DNA from 4 places in the Antribacter sp. NEAU-D49 genome. Region 2 is predicted to be linked to each of the others. Evidence: riboswitches for the same ligand, from Rfam matches in the RefSeq annotation. Region 2 holds a riboswitch; each other region holds the start of a gene.
The links. Region 2 has a riboswitch for cyclic di-AMP ahead of AC060K_RS11065 (C40 family peptidase). Riboswitches for the same ligand answer to the same signal wherever they lie in the genome.
Positions count from the first base shown of each region.

Region 1: linked by a shared signal. The riboswitch ahead of AC060K_RS05285 (C40 family peptidase) and the one ahead of AC060K_RS11065 (C40 family peptidase) in region 2 are both predicted to bind cyclic di-AMP.
Region 3: linked by a shared signal. The riboswitch ahead of AC060K_RS05935 (C40 family peptidase) and the one ahead of AC060K_RS11065 (C40 family peptidase) in region 2 are both predicted to bind cyclic di-AMP.
Region 4: linked by a shared signal. The riboswitch ahead of AC060K_RS13770 (C40 family peptidase) and the one ahead of AC060K_RS11065 (C40 family peptidase) in region 2 are both predicted to bind cyclic di-AMP.

Region 1 is NZ_JBXTSN010000004.1:103,747-107,616, reverse strand. Features, by position in the region: gene AC060K_RS05295 (copper resistance CopC/CopD family protein) at 1-1,268, shown strand, start outside; gene AC060K_RS05290 (heavy-metal-associated domain-containing protein) at 1,343-1,543, opposite strand; cyclic di-AMP (ydaO/yuaA leader) riboswitch at 1,865-2,034, shown strand; gene AC060K_RS05285 (C40 family peptidase) at 2,033-2,800, shown strand; gene AC060K_RS05280 (DUF2269 domain-containing protein) at 2,950-3,456, opposite strand; gene AC060K_RS05275 (hypothetical protein) at 3,456-3,623, opposite strand; gene AC060K_RS05270 (TetR/AcrR family transcriptional regulator) at 3,726-3,870, shown strand, end outside.
Region 2 is NZ_JBXTSN010000012.1:39,332-43,201, reverse strand. Features, by position in the region: gene AC060K_RS11070 (iron-dependent transcriptional repressor DtxR) at 24-758, shown strand; cyclic di-AMP (ydaO/yuaA leader) riboswitch at 922-1,111, shown strand; gene AC060K_RS11065 (C40 family peptidase) at 1,114-1,872, shown strand; gene AC060K_RS11060 (universal stress protein) at 2,043-3,146, shown strand; gene AC060K_RS11055 (GntR family transcriptional regulator) at 3,307-3,804, opposite strand; gene AC060K_RS11050 (serine hydrolase domain-containing protein) at 3,833-3,870, shown strand, end outside.
Region 3 is NZ_JBXTSN010000005.1:20,490-24,359, forward strand. Features, by position in the region: gene AC060K_RS05925 (C40 family peptidase) at 1-717, shown strand, start outside; gene AC060K_RS05930 (putative RNA methyltransferase) at 776-1,639, opposite strand; cyclic di-AMP (ydaO/yuaA leader) riboswitch at 1,825-1,999, shown strand; gene AC060K_RS05935 (C40 family peptidase) at 2,003-2,680, shown strand; gene AC060K_RS05940 (TrkH family potassium uptake protein) at 2,832-3,870, shown strand, end outside.
Region 4 is NZ_JBXTSN010000016.1:98,677-102,546, reverse strand. Features, by position in the region: gene AC060K_RS13785 (TetR/AcrR family transcriptional regulator) at 1-423, opposite strand, end outside; gene AC060K_RS13780 (hypothetical protein) at 527-694, shown strand; gene AC060K_RS13775 (DUF2269 domain-containing protein) at 700-1,200, shown strand; gene AC060K_RS13770 (C40 family peptidase) at 1,335-2,099, opposite strand; cyclic di-AMP (ydaO/yuaA leader) riboswitch at 2,098-2,267, opposite strand; gene AC060K_RS13765 (heavy-metal-associated domain-containing protein) at 2,589-2,789, shown strand; gene AC060K_RS13760 (copper resistance CopC/CopD family protein) at 2,865-3,870, opposite strand, start outside.

The sequences.
Region 1 (3,870 bases), on a different contig from region 2:
TGTCCTCGTCCGATCCTGCGGACGGGTCCACGTCGACGGGTCCGGTCGCCGCCGTGACCCTGACCTTCACGCTCCCAGTGACGCCCATCGGCGAGGCCGTCGAGATCGCTGGCCCCGAGGGCACCATCGACGCCGAAGTTACCCAAGCCCAAGACGGCGTCCTCGTCGTCGCTACGCCGGGCACGCCGTTGGCTGACGGCAGCTACACCGTGAGCTGGTCCGTCGCGGCGCAGGACGGTCACACGATCGATGGGCGCCTGGCTTTCACCGTCGGCGAACCGACAGCTGCATCGGGCTCGGCGGGCAACTCCGACGACAGCCCTTCGGCGTCGCACTCGGGACACTCCATGGGGTCGATGCAGGATCACCCCGTGCCGCCCTTCGTCGACGCGGTAGGGAGGTCCGGGAACGCGGCGACGCTCTGGGGGTGGCTCGTCGCAGCAGGCGGCCTAGCGTTCGCCGGTCTCGTTCTGCGCGGACGCGACTCGGAGGACATCCCCGTCGTGCTCTCCACGGTGCGCTGGACCGGTGCGGTGATCCTGGTCGGGCTGATCCTGCGTGTCGCCTCTCGGGCGGTGACTCTCGCCCACGGTGACATCACGGCCGCCGTCTCGCCGTCGGCCGTCGTCGACTCGCTCGCGGGCGCGACAGGTTGGGTGATCGGCCTGCATGCGGCCGGAGCCGTCGCCGTCCTGGCCGGGGCTCGTCGCAGCCTGCGCACCTCGGCCGTCTCCATGGTCGGCGTCGTCCTGGCCGCCGCCGGCATCGTCCTCGACGGTCATAGCAACACCGCGGATCCACGCTGGCTCGTTCTGGCCGCCGACGTCGCCCATCTGGCGGGTGCGGCGACCTGGCTCGGAGGTGTGGTCATGCTCACCGTGATCCTCCGGCATCGGCAGAAGGAACGACGACACCTCGACGTCGGGCTGATGGCTGCCAGGTTCTCGGTGACCGCTGGAGCCTCCCTTGCGGTCGTCGGCATAGCTGGCGTCCTACTGACGGCGACGATTCTCGACAGCGTGTCCCAACTGTGGGAGACAGACTGGGGCCTTGCTCTGCTCGCCAAGGTCGCAGTCGTGGCTGTGGTCGGCCTCATCGGCGCCTACAACCACTTCCACACTGTTCCACTCTTGAGCGCGACGAACGGACGCCGGCACGGCCGCCCCTCCGGGGAGGCTCTGCACCGCACTGCTACACCCGAAACCGTGCTCATGATGGCGGTCGTGCTGATCACTGGTTGGCTCGTGGGTGCGGCGACCACGGCATGAGGTGGCGGCGGGCCCGTACTGCCGCCGTCGACGAGCTACAAGCTCGCCGACGGCGGCGGTGCTGTCTTGGCGGCTCAGGCGACCTGGTAACCGAGCTGGGCGATGGCCACACGGACCGCGTCCTGGTCGGCACCGGGGCCGACCACCGTCACGGTGCCGGCCGCGAGGTCGACCGACGTGTCCTCGACTCCGTCGACCTGCCTGACGGCACCGGTGACCTTGGCGGCGCAGCCACCACACGTCATTCCCTGGACTGCGTACGTCGTGGTGCTCATATTGCTTCCTCTCGTATGCGGCGGCGCCTGGTTGGCGACTGCCTCGTGTACGCCCGTGGTGCCGGAGGGTGGTTCAGCTGCGCCGCGGGCCCGCTCTGGTCGGCTGGGCACATGGAGCGGCGCCTCGGGAGCACCTTGCGCTGCACTGAGAATACCCCCGGCGGGTATTCTCAGTGCCCGCTGATGCCCAAGCCCGGCACTTCGGTCACGTCACAAGACAGGGGACTCGGGGGTCGTGACCTGACTGTGACATTTCCGCGATCCTGGGTTACGGTCGATCCATCTCGCGGAGAATCCGCGGGCGCCCGAGGCGGACGCCGAGCCCTGTCACCGCCCCGAGGTTCGTACGACCAGATGACAGGGACGGGGGACCCATGCAAGTGGGCACCACCGGTGTCCTTGGGGTGAAGCCGCACGGGTAGGTGTGCGGCCGGGTCTGTCTCCGACCCGAACCCGACAGCTCACCTCGCAGGCGGTAGGAGAACCGACGTGACCTCATGCACGCCCGGGCGCCATCGTGCTGCCCGTAGCCCCATCACCCCGCTGACCCCCTTGTCGCGCGCCGCTGCGCGCAACTTCGGCGCCGCCGCCCGCCGGGGCGCCGTCGTCGCCGCCGGCTCCGGCCTCATCATGGGGATGTTCAGCGCCCCCGCGAATGCGAACGACCGATCGGTGTCGACCGTCGACTTCCACGCGCTGACCGCGGACGCCCGCCAGTCGCTGGCCTCGGCCCCTGTGGTGACGGTCGCCGCCGACACGGAGTTCATCGTCGAGACCGGCACGATCGCCGTGACCCCGGCGCCCGAGCCGGAGCCCGAACCCGAACTCCAGTCCGTCGTCGAGGTCGCCTCGCGGACCGAGACACGCGCCGCTCCCGTCCCGGCCGCCGACACCCCGGAGGAGGCCGCGCCCGTCCTCGCCGGCGCCAACTCGGACGTTGTCGCCATCGGCATGCAGTACCTCGGCGTGCCGTACCTGTGGGGCGGCTCGACCCCCGCCGGGTTCGACTGCTCCGGCTTCACCTCGTACGTCTACGCCAAGGTCGGCATCACCCTGCCCCGCACGTCGTCGCAGCAGCGCTACGCCGGCACCGTGGTCTCACGCGCCGAGGCACAGCCCGGCGACCTGATCTGGAGCCCCGGCCACATCGCGATCTACGCCGGTGACGGAATGCAGATCGAGGCCCCCGTCCCGGGTCAGACCGTGCGCTACAGCAAGCTCTGGCAGGACAGCCCGACCTTCATCCGCGTCGGCTGAGCCCCGCTCCTCAGGCCTCGACACTCGATTGACAGCCCGAGCTTCAGGGTGACATCACGGTGCGCCTGGTCCCTCGTGGACCAGGCGCACCGGCGTGTGGGCTGCTAGAGCGGTCATGGCCCGCTCGCCACAGATCCTCCGGGAGGCCCCTACGCTGGGTCGCGTACCTGAGTGCGGCGCCAGCCGTACCGCGTCATCCCCCGCGGCTTGTAGATGTTGAGAGCCAACGGGACGAGCAACACGACCATCCCACCGACCGCGTGGAACAGATCCCCGCCGAGCTGGTCGACATCGCCAGCGGGGTCCGCCGCGACTGCGGCCATGGCCTCGACCGCGGGCAGGTGGAGCACCAGGATCACAAACGCGACAGCCGTCAGTACAAGGCTGATCACCACCCAGTAGTGCCGCAGCAATCCCCAGGGCGTACCGAGGGCCTGGACGATCCCGGTCACAAGCGCTACCGCAGCGAGAGGGATCAAGGCATACCGCAACACCGGATCCATCATCACGTACGCAGCCCGCACGGTCTGCTGGTCGTCGCTTGCAAAGATGGGCACGTTCAATGCGATGTAGGCGACGATCGCGCCGAGCCAGCCCACTGAACTGGCGACGTGAACCGTCAGCATCAGTTTCCGGATCGCCGGGGACATCGGCATCAGCCGTGCATACCAGGGCCGTGATCGCCGCCCACGAGCAGCATGACCAGCACGAGCACGACAACTGCTGTCGCGGCGCCTATCGCCAGCAACTTGACCCACCGAGGCAGCCCCGGATGGGGCTCTCGAGGCTTGCCCGGCGCCGCATCCGATGCGCTCTCCATCATGGTCGTCTCCTCATGTCGTCTGCTGGCAGATCAGTATTTGAATACAAAATGTATCGGCTGCCGTCAGAGTGTCACGACGACGACGAGCCATACAATTGGCTGATGCCGAAGCTGTGGGAGGAATCGATCGACGGCCATCGCCGATCAGTGCGGGATGCCATTACGGAGGCAGCCTGGCGTCTGGCCGAAGAACAAGGCCCGTTCTCGCTGACCATGTCGCAGGTGGCAAAGGCTGCTGGGATCGGTC
Region 2 (3,870 bases):
AGCCGGCAAGAACGGGAGTGGACGTGACGGACCTGATCGACACCACCGAGATGTACCTCAAGACGATCTACGAGCTGGACGAGGAGGACATCACACCGCTGCGCGCCCGGATCGCGGAGCGGCTGGGGCACTCGGGTCCCACGGTGTCGCAGACGGTCGCGCGCATGGAGCGCGACGGTCTGCTGGTGGTCACCGGCGACCGCCACCTCGAGCTCACGGAGGCAGGGCACGACAAGGCGATGCGGGTCATGCGCAAGCACCGCCTGGCGGAGCGCCTGCTGACCGACGTCATCAAGCTCGACTGGGAGCACGTGCACGTCGAGGCGTGCCGCTGGGAGCACGTGATGAGCGAGCAGGTGGAGCGGCGCCTCGTGGGTCTGCTCGACCACCCGCACCACGACCCGTACGGCAACCCCATCCCCGGCCTCTCCGAGCTCGGCGAGGACTTCACGGACGTGCCGTTCCTCGCGGGCGTGGCCTCGCTGCCCGCCGTCTTCGAGGCGGCGGCGAAGAAGGGGGTGCGCGGTTCCGTCTCGGCGTCGCTCACCCGGATCGCGGAGCCGCTGCAGACGGACGTCGACCTGCTCGCCCGTCTCGCGGACGCCGGGCTGGTGCCCGGGGCCCGCATCGTCGCGACCCACGAGAACGGCGTCTACACGGTCTCGGCGGACGTGCCGGCAGAGGCTGTCGCAGGCGATCCGCTCGTGCTCGACCTGCCCGAGGACCTGGCTCGTCACCTCTTCGTGGCGGCTTCCTGACCTCGCACAAGACCACTTGGTGAACCGCCTCCGTGCTGCAGCACGGAGGCGGTTCTGTGTCATCACCAGTTATGCGACAGGTCGCCTTCGTGACGTGAACGTGACATTCATCCGAGGTTCCGGTACGTTCAGAACCGCTCCGAGGAGTTAATCCACCGGAGCCCTCGGACGGACGCCGAACTCTGTCACCGGCCGGGGCCACCACGACCCGCATGACAGAGGCGGGGGACCCACTTTGGGCGCCAGGGTGCGTCCTTGGGGTGAAGTCGGGCGGACTCTCGGGTCGCTCGGCCGGGTGCTTTCTCCCACCCGAACCCGACAGCTGACCTCGTAGGCGTACAAGGAGAGGTACTACGTGACCGCACGTACGTCTCGCGCTCGCCATCGTGCAGCGCGCCGACCTGTAGCTGGCCTTGCACAGAACCCGAACGTCGGCCGCAACGCGGCCGTCGTCGCAGCAGGGGCTGGGCTCCTCGTCTCGACCTTCGGCGGCGCCATGGCCGCCCAGGCCGCTCCCGTCGCCAACGACGCCGCCAAGCTGAGCACCGTCGACCTGTCTGCTCTGACGCAGCAGGCGCGCACCGCTCTCGCGGCCGCCCCGGTGGTCGCAGTGGCCGCCGACGCCGACCTCTCGGTGGAGCAGGCAGTCATCTCCGTGACGCCGGCCCCCGAGCCGGAGCCGGAGCCCGTCCGGGCAACCACCACGTCGCGTTCTACGACGACGTCGACCACCGCCTCGAGCTCGAGCTCGAGCAGCATCGGCGCGGCTGCCCCGGCCTCGGCCAACGGCTCCACGATCGTCTCGATCGCGGCCCGTTACGTGGGCGTCCCGTACCTGTCGGGTGGCACCACGCCCGCCGGGTTCGACTGCTCCGGCTTCACCTCCTACGTCTACGCGCAGGCGGGCATCAACCTTCCGCGCACGTCGTCCGCGCAGGCTGCGGGCGGTACCCGGATCTCCCGCGCCGAGGCGCAGCCGGGCGACCTCATCTACCAGCCGGGCCACATCGGCATCTACGCCGGCGGCAACACGATGATCGACGCACCGCGCCCCGGCAAGACCATCCAGTTCCGCGCGATCTGGATGAGCTCGCCGCAGTTCATCCGGTACTGAGCCGACCAGCGACAGCTACCGCCACCGACGCCCCGGTCCATCCCATGGACCGGGGCGTCGTGCATCTGCCCCCTCCGGGGACGGCGGGCGCCGTCGTGCGTGCTTCCCTGCCGGGGCCCCGCCGGACGAGTAGCGTGGTGGCATCACTCCAGAGAGACGCGGGAGGCGCGATGAAGCGACCGGAGGTCGTGCTGGTCGGGGTCGACGGCTCGGAGGCGAGCCTGCACGCGTTGGACTGGGCGGCGGCGTACGCCCGCCGGATCGGCTGGGCGCTGCACATCGTGTGCAGCTATTCGCTCCCGTCGTTCACCGCGGCCTCGCTCGACGGCGGGTATGCGGCGCTCGACGACAGCACCATCCAGGAAGGCGCCCGCGCGGTGCTCGCGGAGGCGGAGGCCAGGGTCGAGGGCTGCGGCGTACGGGTGACCACGGCTGTGGCGACCGGCGACGCGGCCGGGGTGCTCGTCGAGCTGTCGCGCGACTACGGCTTCGCCGTGGTCGGCACCCGGGGCCGCGGAGGCTTCACGGAACGGCTCCTCGGCACCGTCTCGTCGGCGCTGCCCGCGCACGCGCACTGCCCCGTCGTGGTGGTCCCGCTGCGCGAGACCAGGGGGCGTGGCGCGTGGGCGCCGCCCGGGTCCGACGAGGCCGCGGCGCAGGAGGCGGAGTCGGCCGCGGAGGCCTCGGCGGGCGGGCCGGCGCAGGCTGACGCGGCCGGTGGTGGCGCGGCCGGTGGTGGCGCGGCCGGTGGTGGCGCGGCCGGTGGTGGCGCGGCCGGTGGTACCCGGCCGTGGAGCGCGGTGCGCGACGTGCGCCGCATCGTGGTCGGTGTCGACGGGTCGCCCCAGGCTGAGGTGGCGCTGCGGCACGCGATCGCGCAGGCCAAGGCCTGGGACTCCGAGCTGACGGCCGTGGCGGGCGTCCCGGTCGGCTCAGGCGCTGGGCTGCTGGCGTGGCTGCCCTCCAACATCGACCACGAGCAGGTGCTGGCCGACATCAAGGCCGGGCTCGACGTCATCATCGACCGGCACGAGGCGCAGAACCCGGGCATGGTGATCCGGCGGATCGTGCTCGACGGAACCGGCGCCGAGCTGCTCACGGAGTTCTCCTCGGCGTCCGACATGATCGTGGTCGGGTCGCGAGGGCGCGGCGGCTTCCGCGGGCTCCTGCTGGGCTCCACCAGCCAGGCGGTGCTGCACCACTCGGCGTGCCCCGTGCTGGTGGTCAACCGCAACTGCGCGGAGTCCGACCCGGCGGAGGTCGCGCAGGCCTGAGCCGCGCACATCACTTCGGCACTTTGTCGGGGGGGGGGGGGGGGGCGGGTGGCGGCCCCCCCCCCCCCCCCGCGCCCCGGGGGCGGGGGGGGGGGGGGGCCCCCCCGCCCCCCCCCCCCCCCCCCGACAAAGTGCCGAAGCAATGTGCACGCACCCCTCCTCACGGCGTGTGGAGAGCGCCCCGGACCAGGTCGAGCACGGCGTCGTCGGACAGGCCGGCCGCGCGCGCCTCGGCGACCAGGGCCCGTGCCTGCGCGACGAGCGCCTCACCGCGTCCCGCTGAACTGCCTTCCCCGGTCGACCTCGCCCCCGCCGCTTCGCCCGCCGCTTCGCCCGCCGCTTCGCCCGCTGCTGCGGGTATGGCTGTGGCGGCAATCGGCGCTGAGATTCCCGCCATACCCATACCCACAGCGATGACGGTGCCGGTACGACGGCGGCTGGTCACCACCCCGCTTGCCTCCAGCTCGCGGAAGGCACGCTGGACCGTGCCGACCGTGCCGACCGTGCCGACCGTGCCGACCGCGACGCCGAGGTCGCGGGCGCGGTCGCGCGACGCGGGCAGCCGGTCGCCCGGCCGCAGGGCCCCCACCGCCACCAGGGCGGTGACCTGCGCGCGGATCTGCTCGTAGACGGGCCCAGCGTGGGCAGGTACCGGCAAGCCCCGCGCGGAGGGCAGGATGGTCGCCGTGACCCCGCCCGACCAGCGCACCGACGCCGATCTCGT
Region 3 (3,870 bases), on a different contig from region 2:
GCCCGCAAGGGTGCGTTCGTCGCCGCCGCCTCCGGGCTCCTCGTCTCCGCGCTGGCTCCCAGCGCGCACGCCGCCGACAAGCCCGCCGCCCGGATCAGCACCGTCGATGTCGACGCGCTGACCGCCGCGGCCCGCGCCCAGCTCGCCACGTCGCCGGCCGTCACGGTCGCCGCGGACTCGACGCTCACCGTCGAGACGGGGACCATCGCCGTCACGCCGGCTCCGAAGCCGGAGCCCGTGCCGGAACCCGAGCCCGAGCGGGCCACCCGCACGGAGACCACGTCGCGGACCACCACCCGCGCCGCCACCACGACCACGACCGCCACGGAGGCCGGGACCGAGGCAGCTGCCCCGGCCGCGGCCCCCGCTTCCGACGGCTCGATCGGTGCCCGCGTGGCCTCGATCGCGCGCGGTCTCACCGGCATCCGCTACGTCAGCGGCGGCTCCACGCCGTCGTCCGGCCTGGACTGCTCGGGCCTCGTGTCGTACGCGTACGCCCAGGTCGGCATCTCGCTGCCGCACTCGTCATCGAGCATCAGGAACGTCGGACAGGTCGTCTCGGCCGCCCAGGCCCGGCCCGGCGACCTCATCTGGTCTCCCGGGCACATCTCGATCTACATGGGCGACGGCATGCAGGTGGAGGCCGTGTACGCGGGCACCCCCTCGCGCTACGCGCCGATCTGGCAGGACAACCCGGTCTACCTGCGCGTCTACTGACACGCCAGGCCGGCCGACGGCGAACGGGTCGCCTCCCCCAGGAGGCGACCCGTCGGCGTCACACCACCCGGTACGCCCGGACCAGCACGTCGACGTCGGTGTCGAGGCTGTCGAGCCCGGTCAGGCGTTCGCGCAGGTCCGCGGGGACCGACCAGTTGTAGGGCGTCATCAGGAGCAGGTTCGCCACCTGACCTGGCCCGCGCAGGCGGAGCGGGTAGCGCACGTGGTGAACGCCCAGCGGCTCGAAGCCCGGCTCACCGGCCAGGGCGTCCCCCGGCTCGTGCGTCACCGCCCGGTCGTAGAGCAGCTCCTTGAAGGAGTACAGGTGGCCCTCGCCGGGTCCCCCGACGAGCACCACGCCGCCCGGCCGGACGACGCGCCGGAAGTCGGCGGGTGACACCGGGGAGAAGTGGGTGAGCAGCACGTCGACCCGGTCCGCGAGGACGGGCATCCGGAACGTCCCCGCCACGGCGTACGTGCCGAGGGGGTCCCGCTTGGCCGCGACCCGCACGGCGTGCTTGGACACGTCGGTGCCCACGAGCAGGTGGTCGCGACCCTGCGGCAGCCCGCCCAGGTGCTCCCGCAGCCGGCGGAGGTAGTACCCCTCGCCGCAGCCGGCGTCCAGGACCGTCGCCGAGCCGTCCGGGAGGTGCCCGGCGAACACCTCGGCCACGCCGTCGGCGAGCGGCTCGTAGTGGCCGGCGTCGAAGAAGTCCCGCCGTCCGGCGATCATCTCCTTGCTGTACCCGGGATCCTTCGAGCTGCGGTGCTGGGCGAGGAGCAGGTTGACGTACCCCTCCTTGGCCACGTCGTAGGTGTGACCCTCAGAGCAGCGGTATCCCGGCCCCTGTCGCGGGAGGGGTTCCTCGCAGGCGGGGCACCGGAAGACGGGCGCACCGGCCGCGGAGCGGGGAGATTCCATGATCAGGCAGCGTACGCGGCCGCCCCGCAGGGGGTCGCGACAGGGGGTCGCGGCAGGGGGTGGGCCCACGTGCCGGACCACCGGGGATGGTTGCCCGCCGTGACACGATCGTGACTTTTGCGAGGTCCAGGTGTACGGTCTGAATCGCTCCGCCGCCCGGTGGAGCCGTGGGACGGGCCGCCGAGCCCTGTCAACCGCCCCACGACCAGGAAGAACATGACGGGGACGGGGGAACCACCTTCGGGCGCCGGAGGCGTCCTCGGGGTGAAGCCGAACGGGAGCTCAGCGACCGTCCGGCCGGGTGCAGCATCTCCCACCCGAACCCGACAGCTCACCTCGCAGGCGGTCACAGGAGACCATCAGGTGACGACAGCCACCCCTCGCGGCCGCCATCGTGCGGACCGCCCCGTTACGACGCCCATCACGATCGTCGCCCGCGCGGCGGCCGAGAACGCCGGAGCCCTCGCCCGCAAGGGCGCGATGGCCGCAGCCGGCGCCGGAGTCCTCGTCTCGACGTTCGCCCCGACGGCCTCCGCCGCCCCGGTGGCCAACGACGTCGGAGGGGCCATCAAGACCCTCGACCTCGAGGCCATCACCTCTCAGGCGCGCTCGTCGCTCGCCCTGGCCCCCACGGTCAGCGTGCCCGCCGACGCCGGGTTCACCGTGGAGCACGCGCCCGTCTCGGTGACCGCCGAGCGCAAGGCGGTGCCGATCGGCAACCAGGCCGTCTCCATCGCCCTGGAATACGTGGGCATCCGGTACACCTGGGGCGGCACCAAGCCCTCGACCGGCTTCGACTGCTCCGGCCTCATCAACTACGTCTACGACCAGCTGGGCGTGGACCTGCCGCGCACGTCGTCGCAGCTGCGGTACGCGGGCACCGTCGTGTCGAACCCGCGCCCGGGCGACATCGTCTGGCGATCCGGGCACGTCGCCCTCTACGCAGGCAACGGCATGATCGTCGAGGCGAGCCAGCCGGGCGTACCCGTCCGGTACGTCGAGCTGAACTGGTCGTCCGCTACGTTCATCCGCGTCACCTGACCTCCCCGCGGCCCCACCGCGGCGGCGTACTGACGAAGGGCTCGCCCTACCCCGGGCGGGCCCTTCGTCGTGCGCGCGAGTACCGTACTCGTCGGCGCTGACGCCAGGTGTCCACAACAGCACCCGGCCGTCGAGCCGGCCCGGGAGGAACATGCGGTACAGCACGCGTACCGAGCAGAAGGTGACGAGCGCTGCGTCTCTCCGCCGTCGGCCCGGGCAGCTCGTGGTGCTCGGGTTCCTCGCCGCCATCGCCGCCGGTACGGCCCTCCTGTCGCTGCCCGTCGCCTCGACGGACCGCAACGCGAGCTTCGTCGAGGCGCTCTTCACCGCCACGTCCGCCGTCTGCGTGACCGGGCTGATCGTCACCGACACCCCGGTCTTCTGGACCACGTTCGGGCACGTCGTGATCCTGGTCCTGATCCAGGTGGGCGGGCTCGGCGTCATGGCCGTCGCCTCCACCCTCGGCCTGCTGCTGTCGCGCCGGCTCGACCTGAGCACCCGCCTCGTTGCGGCGGCCTCGACCCGTGCCGTGGGGCTCGGCGACCTGCGGGCCGTCCTGCTGGGTGCCATCTGCATCTCGCTCGTCATCGAGGCGGTGACGGCGCTGGCTCTCGCCGCACGGTTCGCCGTCGGCTACGGGGAGCCGCCCGGCCGGGCGCTGTGGCTCGGCGTCTTCCACGCGGTCTCAGCGTTCAACAACGCCGGCTTCGCCCTCTTCAGCGACTCGCTGATCAGTCTCGGCACCGATCCGTGGATCTGCGTGCCCCTCTGTGCCGCCGTGGTCCTGGGCGGGATCGGCTTTCCCGTGATCATGGAGCTGCTGCGGCAGCACCGCCGGCCCAGCCGGTGGAGCCTGCACACCAAGATCACCCTGTGGATGACGACGGCGCTGGTGCTCGTCGGCACGCCCTTCTTCCTCGCGACCGAGTGGGGAAACCCGGCCACCCTCGGGCCGATGGACCTGCCGGGCAAGCTGCTGTCGGCGTTCACGCAGTCCGTGATGGCGCGTACCGCGGGCTTCAACTCGCTCGACACGTCGCAGATGAACACGGAGACCTGGCTGGGCACGGACGTCCTCATGTTCATCGGCGCGGGGTCCGCCGGCACGGCCGGCGGCATCAAGGTGACGACGTTCGCCATCCTCGCGATCGTCATCTGGTCCGAGCTGCGCGGCGACCCGGACGCCTCGG
Region 4 (3,870 bases), on a different contig from region 2:
CTGCGCGATGAGGCCGGCGAACACGCTGTGTAGACGACGCTCAGCATCCGCGACCTCGGGGCCGCGATGAACGAGCGGGCTGACATCGGCGGACGAGTGCTTTCCGCGGTGGAAGCAGATCGACGCGTAGGTGGTGGCGACGGCCACAAGCCGAGCGCCCGTCGGCTCCGCTGCATCGCACAGGTCCTCGAGGGTCCGGAGGTGGTCCTCGACGTGCCGCGTATGGTGCGCCACGAGGATCGACTCGATGTCTGCGAAGTACTTGTAGAGGGTCGCGCGACCGATCCCAGCAGCCTTTGCCACCTGCGACATGGTCAGCGAGAACGGGCCTTGTTCTTCGGCCAGACGCCAGGCCGCCTCCGTGATGGCGTCCCGCACTGATCGGCGATGGCCGTCGATCGATTCCTCCCACAGCTTCGGCATCAGCCAATAGTACGGCTCGTCGTCGTCGTGACACTCTGACAGTAGCCAATACACTTTGTATACAGGATCTGATCTGCCCGGCAGCTGACACGAGGAGACGACCATGACGGAGAACACATCGGACGCGGCGCCCGGCAAGCCTCGAGAGCCCCATCCGGGGCTGCCCCGCTGGGTCAAGTTGCTGGCGATAGGCGCTGCGACAGCAGCTGTCGCGCTCGTGCTGGTCATGCTGCTCGTGGGCGGCGAGCACGGCCCTGGTGTGCACGGCTGATGCCGATGTCTCCGGCGATCCGGAAACTGATGCTGACGGTTCACATCGCCAGCTCAGTGGGCTGGCTCGGCGCCATCGTCGCCTACATCGCCCTGAACGTGCCCATCTATGCAAGTGACGACCAGCAGATCGTGCGGGCTGCGTACGTGATGATGGAACCAGTGTTGCGGTATGCGTTGATCCCGCTCGCCGCGATAGCGCTCGTGACCGGGATGGTCCAGGCCCTCGGTACACCCTGGGGATTGTTGCGACACTACTGGGTGGTGATCAGCCTGGTACTGACGGCCTTCGCGTTCGTGATCCTGGTGCTCCACCTGCCCGCGGTCGAGGCGATCGCCGCAGTCGCGGCGGACCCCGCCGGCGATGTCGACCAGCTCGGCGGGGATCTGTTCCACGCGGTCGGTGGGATGGTCGTGCTGCTCGTCCCGTTGGCTCTCAACATCTACAAGCCGCGCGGGATGACGCGGTACGGCTGGCGCCGCGCTCAGCGACCTCCTGCTGGATGACGTGTAGCGAGTGAGTCATGACCGCTCTAGCAGCCCACACGCCGGTGCGCCTGGTCCACAAGGGACCGGGCGCACCGGGATGTCACCCTGGAGTTCAGACTGTCGACGGGGTGTCGAGGCCTGCGGAGCAGGGCTCAGCCGACGCGGATGAAGGTCGGGCTGTCCTGCCAGAGCCTGCTGTAGCGCACGGTCTGACCTGGGACGGGGGCCTCGATCTGCATGCCGTCACCGGCGTAGATGGCGATGTGGCCGGGGCTCCAGATCAGGTCGCCGGGCTGTGCCTCGGCGCGCGAGACCACGGTGCCGGCGTAGCGCTGCTGCGACGAGGTGCGGGGCAGGGTGATGCCGACCTTGGCGTAGACGTACGAGGTGAAGCCGGAGCAGTCGAACCCGGCGGGGGTCGAGCCGCCCCAGAGGTACGGCACTCCGAGGTACTGCATGCCGATGGCGACAACGTCCGAGTTGGTGCCGGCGCGGACGGGTGCGGCCTCCTCCGGGGCGTCCGCCGCCGCGACGGGGGTACGCGTCTCGGTGCGCGAGGCGACCTCGACGACGGGCTCCGGCTCGGGGGCCGGCTCCGGCTCCGGCGCCGGGGTCACGGCGATCGTGCCGGTCTCGACGATGAACTCGGTGTTGGCGGCGACCGTCACCACAGGGGCTGAGGCCAGCGACTGGCGGGCGTCCGCGGTCAGCGCGTGGAAGTCGACGGTCGACACGGTTCGGTCGTTCGCGTTCGCGGGGGCGCTGAACATCCCCATGATCAGGCCGGAGCCGGCGGCGACGACAGCGCCCCGGCGGGCGGCGGCGCCGACGCTGCGCGCAGCGGCGCGCGACAGGGGGGTCAGCGGGGTGATGGGGCTACGGGCAGCACGATGGCGCCCGGGCGAGCATGAGGTCACGTCGGTTCTCCTACCGCCTGCGAGGTGAGCTGTCGGGTTCGGGTCGGAGACAGACCCGGCCGCACTCCTACCTGTGCGGCTTCACCCCAAGGACACCGGTGGTGCCCACTTGCATGGGTCCCCCGTCCCTGTCATCTGGTCGTACGAACCTGGGGGCGGTGACAGGGCTCGGCGTCCGCCTCGGGCGCCCGCGGATTCTCCGCGAGGTGGATCGACCGTAACCCAGGATCGCCGAGATGTCACAGTCAGGTCACGACCCCCTAGTCCCGCTCTTGCGACGTGACCGAAGTATCCGGCTTGTGCATGGCCCGAGCCCAGACATACCCGGCGGGGGTATCCTCAGTGCAGCCCAAGGTGCTCCCGGGGACGCCGCTCCATATGTCCAGCCGACCTGAGCGGGCCCGCGGCGCAGCTGAACCACCGTCCGGCACCACGGGCGTTCACGAGGCAGTCGCCGACCAGGCGCCGCCGCATACGAGAGGACGCAATATGAGCACCACGACGTACTCGGTCCAGGGAATGACGTGTGGCGGCTGCGCCGCCAAGGTCACCGGCGTCGTCAAGCAGGTCGACGGAGTCGAGGACACGTCGGTCGACCTCGCGGCCGGCACCGTCACGGTGGTTGGCCCCGGCGCCGACCACGACGCCGTCCGTGCGGCCATCACCCAGCTCGGCTACCAGGTCGCCTGAGCCGCCGAGGGAGCACCGCCGCCGTCGGCGAAGTCGTGACTCGCCGACGGCGGCCGTACGGGCCCGCGACCACCGTCATGCAGTGGTCGCCGCACCCACGAGCCAACCAGTGATCAGCACGACAGCCACCATGAGTGCGGTTTCGGGTGTAGCGCTGCGGTGCAGAGCCTCCCCGGAAGGGCGTCCGTGCCGGCGTCCGTTGGTCGCGCTCAAGAGCGGCAGCGTGTGGAAGTGGTTGTAGGCGCCGATGAGGCCGACCACAGCCACGACCGCGACCTTGGCGAGCAGAGCAAGTCCCCAGTCCGTCTCCCACAGCTGGGGCACACGGTCGAGGATTGTCGCCGTGAGAAGGACGCCGGCTATGCCGACGACCGCAAGGGAGGCTCCAGCGATCACCGAGAACCTGGCAGCTATCAGCCCGACGTCGAGGTGTCGTCCTTCCTGCTGTCGGCGGCGGAGGATCACGGTGAGCATGACCACACCTCCGAGCCAGGTCGCCGCACCCGCCAGGTGGGCGACGTCGGCGGTCAGAACGAGCCAGCGTGGATCTGCGGTGTTGCTATGACCGTCGAGGACGATGCCTGCGGCGGCCAGGACGACGCCGACCATGGCGACGGCCGAGGTGCGCAGGCTGCGGCGAGCTCCGGCCAGGACGGCGAAGGCTCCGGCCGCTTGCAGCCCGATCACCCAACCTGTCGAGCCCGTGAGCGAGTCGGCGACGGCGGACGGCGAGACGGCGGCCGTGGTGCCACCGTGGGCGAGCGTCATCGCCCGAGAGGCGACACGCAGGATCAGCCCGACCAGGATCACCGCACCGGTCCAGCGCACGGTGGAGAGCGCGACGGGGATGTCCTCCGCGTCGCGTCCGCGCAGAACGAGACCGGCGAACGCTAGGCCGCCTGCTGCAACGAGCCACCCCCAGAGCGTCGCCGCGTTGCCGGACCTCCCTACCGCATCGATGAAGGGCGGCACGGGGTGATCCTGCATCGACGCCATGGTGTGTCCCGAGTGCGACGTCGAAGGGCTGTCGTTGGAGCCGCCCGCCGTGGCTGTCGGTTCGCCGACGGTGAAAGCCAGGCGC